DNA from 3 places in the Candidatus Kaistella beijingensis genome. Region 3 is predicted to be linked to each of the others. Evidence: riboswitches for the same ligand, from Rfam matches in the RefSeq annotation. Region 3 holds a riboswitch; each other region holds the start of a gene.

Region 1 (2,275 bases), 320 kb from region 3:
TTTTCAATAATTTTATTTCGTTTCTATTTTTCATTTTTACGTTATTATTTTACCTAAAATTTCATTTAATTGTTCATATTCCATTAAAAAAGCATCGTGCCCATGAATGGAATAGATTTCATGGTAGAAAGCATTTGATTTGTTTTTTATTAAATTTTCATGGCACTTTTTTATTTCAAAAGCGGGGAAAAACAAATCAGAATCAACTGCAACTAAATGGATGTTTGCATTAATATTTTTTAGTTCTTCTTGAGGTGCATCAATGTTTATCAACAAATGATTCATCAAATGATAAGCACTTAAACTAAATCTTTCGTTTAAAGATTTCCCATGAAAATTGAGCCAATCGTGTGATTTTAAAATTTCTCTTTCTTCATCAATTTCATTCTTGAAACGAAGATTTAACGATTCGGGTGTTCTGTAACAAAGCATCGCATGAATTCGGGCTTTTTGAACTGGTTCTTCCTTTTGAGTCAGCAAAAATTTTTGAACTAAACATTGGGAATGAAGCCAATCCGAAGTCTTGTAATCGCAAGCAATTGGAATGAAGTTTTCCGTCAAATCACTTTGAACTGCCAACATTTCCCAACCAATTGCGCCTCCTAAAGAACCGCCGATAATGGTATGAAGTTTTTCAATTTTTAATAACTTTAACCCTTCCAAGAAAATTTTCGCAATATCTTTAGACTTGAAATCCTCATAGTTTTCAAGCAAATTTCCATCAAAACCATTTCCCGGAATATTGAAACAGATGACTGTGAATTTGTTGGTATCAATGGTTTTGTTTTCGCCAAGCAAGGTTTTCCACCATCCATTTTCGCCTGAAACATTGGAGTTTCCTGTTAAAGCGTGATTCACCAAAACAATCGGCGCAGAAAATAAATCCTGTCCGAAAACTTGATACGACAAGTGAATGTCAAGCGTTTTGCCTGAAATCAGTTCAAAATTATAAAGGGTGATATGTTGTAGCGAAGTTTTCAATTTCCTTTAAAAATAAAAATTGAAAATGCTACCTAAAAGTGGTAAAAATAGTTCCTGTTATCTTCTTCGCCAAAGCGAATAGAATGTAGCACCTTCTTCGTTTCCGAAGGGTTGCCAAGGTTTCACAGAGTCTAGTCTCTCCACCTTTCTTGATAACATTTTCAATATGTAAATGAACAAATCTGACTGCAAATATAGAACAAATTTCGAATTTCCCAATATTTTGAAAAAAATAATATTTCATACTTTCGTATGAGAAAATCAAAAAATATGATGTCGGAAAAGGAAAGACTGCACGATGAAAATTGGAAAAAATGGGGTCCTTATGTGAGCAACAGACAATGGGGAACGGTGCGAGAAGACTACAGCCACAACGGAAATGCATGGGGTTACACCACTTATGACGAGGCAATGAGCAGAGCATATCGATGGAGTGAGGACGGAATTGCAGGAATTTGCGACAGTAAACAGCGACTTTGTTTTGCCTTTTCATTTTGGAATAAGAAGGACAAAATGATTAAGGAACGATTTTTCGGATTGAGCAATTATCAGGGAAATCATGGTGAAGATGTGAAGGAAATCTTTTATTATCTTGATAATACGCCGTCGCATTCTTATATGAAGATGGTTTACAAATATCCGATTGAAGCGTTTCCTTATGATGAAATTATTCAGAAAAATACTGAAAGAAGCAAATCAGAACCCGAATTTGAGATTGTAGATACGGGAATTTTTAACAACAATAATTACTTTGACATCTTCATCGAATACGCAAAAATCAACCACGATGATTTTCTAATTCGGGTAACTGCATTCAACAGAAGTAGTAAAAAAGCGTCTTTGGTGATTCTTCCAACGCTTTGGTTTAGAAATAATTGGAGATGGGGTTATGGAACGTACATTCCAAAACTAAAATCTTCGGTGAACGGAATTATTGATATTGAACATGATTCCATTCCCATGAAAAAATTGTACGCAAGAAATCAAAATACTACCGCCCTATTCTGCAATAATGAAACGAATCCTCAAGTGATTCCGAATATTGAAACAGATGCAGAATATTATAAAGACGGCATCAATAATTTCTTGGTTAAAGATGATGAAGACGCCATTAATCCTGAAAAATTCGGAACAAAAGCAAGTTTTTATATTGATGCGGAAATAGAGGCGGGTGAAAGTCAAATTTTTGATTTTAGGTTAAGTCCACACGAAATGCAAGATGCGTTTTTTGACTTCGACGAAATCTTCAGTTTAAGACAAAAAGAATCCGACGAATTCTATTCAGAAATTCAAT
Region 2 (2,275 bases), 410 kb from region 3:
ATAGAAAACCTGAGTACCTTTACTCAGGTTTTTTTTGATTAAATTATGCGATGAGAAATGTAGATTACATTATTGTTGGTGGCGGTTATGCGGGGTTTTTCTTTGCACACCAACTTATTATGAATAATAAATCATTTGTGATTTTTTCCGATGATAGAAAAAGTGCTTCTCAAGTTTCGGCAGGAATCATTAATCCAGTCGTTTTGAAGAAGTTCACTACTTTTTGGTTGGCAGAAGAGCAAATAGATCTATTAAAAAAAACATTGAGTGAAATTGAAAACTACACTGGTCAAAACTATTTAATCCAAGAAAATATCCATCGCATATTTCATGACGAAAAAGAGAAAGAACTTTGGTTAAAGAAAGCCGAACACCAGGACTTAAAGTTGTTTCTAAATAAGTATTTTAAAGATTTAGATACCGTAAAAAACAGGTTTCAAAGTGGTGTCGTCAATGAATCTGCACGTTTAAATGTAGCTGATTTTTTTAGCGACTTTAATGAATATTTGACAGAAAATAAGCTTCTTATTCAAGAAAGGTTCCATTATTCAAAACTTCAGGAACATTTATACAAAGATTTTCAGTTTAAAAACATTGTATTCTGTGAAGGAATGGGTGTGAAGGAAAATCCTTATTTTTCCGAAATTCCAGTTGTTCCCAATAAAGGGCATCATCTGAAAGTTAAACTTTCAAGACCACTTCCGTTTCAATTAACACTAAAGAAAAAGCACTTTTTATTTCCACTAAAAAATAATTCTTACTATTACGGCGGAACTTACGACCGTGACCAACTTCACCATAAGATTGACGATTCTGCAAAAGAGCAGCTCATTAACGGACTGTGCGAATTCTATCCCCACGATTTTGAAGTGGAAGAAATAGAATTTGGCTTTCGGCCAACCGTAAAAGATCGAAGACCAATTATAGGAAGACATCCAAAGCATGAAAATTTCTACGTTTTCAACGGTTTGGGCGCAAGAGGGATTTTGAATGGATGCTATTTTTCTCGCGAACTTTATGAGCATATTGAAAATGGAAAACCGCTGCATCCGGAAGTGGACTTGAAAAGGTTTCAGAAATACAAAAAGATTTCAAATAAAGTTATTATATTTGCGATGTCATCAAGACGAATCAAATGATTCACCAACCGAGATTTAACATTCCACGGTGGTTTACGATGGGCTTATTAAACTTAAAATAAGAAAATTATGTTATCCAAACTTTATCAAAAATTCTTTTGCACATTACCGTTAAATAACACTTCTGACAAAATTTTTAAGATTTTGTATCATCCTCATTTGGATTATTGCAGGATTGATTACAAAGAATTTACTGTTTGTGAAGTTGAAGATTTGAAAAACCTATTGGAAGTTGACAAAGTTGAAGTTCCAGCATTTCTGAGATTTACATTTACAACCAGGCAAAACAGCCATTACTTATCAGAGTTTCCCTACCAAAAGTTGAAACACAATCAACTTTATGCAGATATAATAATCAAAAGTTATCGCAGCGAATTCTTAACAGAAGCGGAAGAATCTAAATTTCTTTCCTATTATCATGTTGAGAGAATTATCATCAATAAGTATAATTGGTTTCTAAAAATAGGAATTCCACAAGACATTATCACATCAAAGAACAAAGAAAATTTTTATAACAAAATAAAAGATTCGGAAGTTCAAAAATCCATTTATTCCACACCTGCTTTAGCACAAATAAACAAACACATGAAACACGTATACACGCAAAGACAAGGCGACAAAGCCGAAATCATAAATTATATTGAAAGATTTGAAAATTACACGAATTTGGAGCTTGTGAATGCCTATAACAGCCAAAAAGCAATCTACGGGGTGCATCGTCAAGGATTATATTTATATGCCCTTGATATAGTGTTTAAAAAGCGGTTTAACAAGTCTCCAATAAGTAATGAGGAAAATATAATTTTCGGTTTAACTGGGCGAATTACATATGTAAATGAATTAAAAACCTTTGTAAGAATTGATGAAAATTAGAGAAATAGGCATAAAATTTTTCAATTTTGATTTTTATTAAAAGGCTTGAAATGAGTCTAAAGAATTTGTCTCAAAACAATTAACATGTAGAAACACAATTATCAGAGATTAAAAGTATTTTTAAGATTGTTAATGATTACTTATGGGAAAAAATGGGAATTGGTGGGGTAAGCGAACCTGTTTAAATAAATAATCCACTGAAAAACAGTGGATTACAGTCAATAATAGCAGAGAGGAAGGGATTCGAACCCTCGATACAGTTA
Region 3 (2,275 bases):
AAACACAATCAGGAATTAGAGACTTTGCTCCTTTCCTATGGAGAGCGAATTAAAATTTTGGAGCCACAATCATTGGTGGACGCTTTGAAACTGAGGGTTTCAGATCAGCACAACCATTATTTCAAATAATATTTTTGTAGTGCAATTCTGCTGCACAATATCTGTTTTACTTTGCAATAGAAAACAAGAACAATCATCAGGAGATTCCGCAAAGACGGAACGCCAACCGAGAGATCCAAAATCCACGGTGGTAAAGTATGAGGGCAACCGCCAAAATATAAGGTAACATCCCATTACTTTTTTCCTGCTGATAAAAATAAATTTAACCACAAAATTTACTTTTATGAGCAAAAGACAAAGCAATACGCTAAAATTCAGAACAGCAAGCAATGTGTTTAATCCCGCTAAAAGTGGTTTCTACAAGCGAAGACCGAATTTTATTTTTACCATAAGTGAGATAACAAACTTGTATTTTCGTTTCACTGGATTCATTGAAAAATTGAGCCCAGAAAACAAAATCAAAATTAATGAAGTTCTAAAATCTAAAGAAGAATTAGATTCTTTTACAAACGACCTTTTCTTGTATGTTTCGTCTTCGATGATGTCACAAACATCAGTATCATTAAATGAGTTTATCAAGCACTTTATTAATGACTATCAAGAAAATGAAGAAGAAAGCTGTGCAAATGAACAATTGTCAGATCAACAACATGTTTTGCAAATTGCCGCATAAAAATTGACAAACAAGAAAAACACCTTGCACAATCCAAACTTTTTTCGTAATGTAACTATCTTTGTAACCTTGCAATATTTCAAAAAAAGGATTTTCACTTTATCTTTGCAACGTAATCATCAGGAGATTCCGCCAAGACGGAACACCAACCGAGAGTTAACCTTCCACGGTGGTAAAGAATGAGGGCAGACCTGCCAAAAAAAGGTTATTTTCCTTATGTTTCTGCGGTTTCCTGATGATTTTTGTAATGATTTTTTAAAACAAAATCCTATGAAAGACTGCATTATTTATGTGAAAAAAGAGGAGCATCATCTCATCGGGAACGTCAATATCGGACTTTCTCATTTGGTGGAAGTTAAAATAATTTCACCTTATGCAGGATTAACGCTCTGCGCTTCATCTTTGGATCAAGAAGAATGGAACGAAGATCAACAAAAAGAAAATGCTGAAAGACTTCTTTTCGACTGTTTCAAAATTTCACAATTGATGGAAAATAAAAAGCAGTTGATCAAATCGGATTTTCATCAGTTACTTCATAATCTGAACACTTTTAACAATCATAAATCTGAAGATTATGCACGAAACCGAGATGAATTGATGCGGGTTTTTCTCCGGACACACTTCAGTGAACTTTGTGGAAATGATTCAATGCAAGACGATTACGGAACGCAGATTTTTATTTTTCTCAACACTTATTTTGCTTTGAATGGAAAATGTGTGGAACTGAATCTTTCTTCCTTGATGCAAAATCAACCCGAACCACCTCCATTTGCATCACTTGAAAATTTACTGAAAGAATATCTTACAAAATCCGAAGAACAAAGAATTGAATTGCTTGCACAGCACATCATCAACAATCAAAAAAGCAAATACAGTTGGTTTTTATCACAGGAATTTCTCATCAACAATTAATTTATAATAATGACAGAAAATATCAACAAAACACAACAGGTTTACCGAATGACATTAAGCGGCTATTGGCGCGAAACGGAAGAATGTTACGCCGTCAATCAGTCGGATGACGACCGCTACATAGAACTGCAATTTCTGTGTCCTTTCAACGGTTTGACCGTAGAATTTTATAGAGAAGAAGGTTTCAATTTACTTGAAAAAACACAAACCGTTTATGACCTGATGACTGGACTTTTCTACGCTTTTGATTTCATTTATGGTAATGGCGATACAATCAGATTCAAAGAAAATTTCGAAAAGGCTGTCAAGAAGTTCAAAGGAAAAAAAAGCAGGGTTAAGATTGAAAAGTTACACAGAAAACGTCTTGCCTATTGGATGCTAAGACATTTTGAACCTCAACACATCAGCGTCCATCTCCGCAGACAAATTGACCAAATGCTTAGGTCACTTTTGAGAGAAGGCAAATTTGAATATCGTGCGCAATATCCGGCATCATTTGTAAAGAATTTTCTATTGATGGGAAAAATGGATGAAATTGATTTGGACGGTTTTGCGGAAACTATGAAATACAATGAGTTTTTGAATTTACCCGAAGACCGAAAAATGAATCTTTATATCGAAATGATAACT

Evidence for each region. Region 3 has a riboswitch for S-adenosylmethionine ahead of J4771_RS06140 (hypothetical protein). Riboswitches for the same ligand answer to the same signal wherever they lie in the genome.
Region 1: another riboswitch for S-adenosylmethionine. It lies ahead of J4771_RS07645 (alpha/beta fold hydrolase); the one in region 3 lies ahead of J4771_RS06140 (hypothetical protein).
Region 2: another riboswitch for S-adenosylmethionine. It lies ahead of J4771_RS04225 (hypothetical protein); the one in region 3 lies ahead of J4771_RS06140 (hypothetical protein).

Annotation. Positions count from the first base shown of each region.
Region 1 covers NZ_CP071953.1:1,639,824-1,642,098, forward strand. The annotation lists gene J4771_RS07640 (ACT domain-containing protein) at 1-34, opposite strand, end outside; gene J4771_RS07645 (alpha/beta fold hydrolase) at 37-981, opposite strand; SAM riboswitch class I at 1,036-1,140, opposite strand; gene J4771_RS07650 (MGH1-like glycoside hydrolase domain-containing protein) at 1,252-2,275, shown strand, end outside.
Region 2 covers NZ_CP071953.1:911,180-913,454, reverse strand. The annotation lists gene J4771_RS04230 (NAD(P)/FAD-dependent oxidoreductase) at 51-1,139, shown strand; SAM-I-IV-variant riboswitch at 1,114-1,218, shown strand; gene J4771_RS04225 (hypothetical protein) at 1,209-2,012, shown strand; tRNA gene J4771_RS04220 (tRNA-Ser) at 2,241-2,275, opposite strand, start outside.
Region 3 covers NZ_CP071953.1:1,319,912-1,322,186, forward strand. The annotation lists gene J4771_RS06130 (helix-turn-helix transcriptional regulator) at 1-129, shown strand, start outside; SAM-I-IV-variant riboswitch at 189-288, shown strand; gene J4771_RS06135 (hypothetical protein) at 344-733, shown strand; SAM-I-IV-variant riboswitch at 845-945, shown strand; gene J4771_RS06140 (hypothetical protein) at 1,004-1,645, shown strand; gene J4771_RS06145 (hypothetical protein) at 1,655-2,275, shown strand, end outside.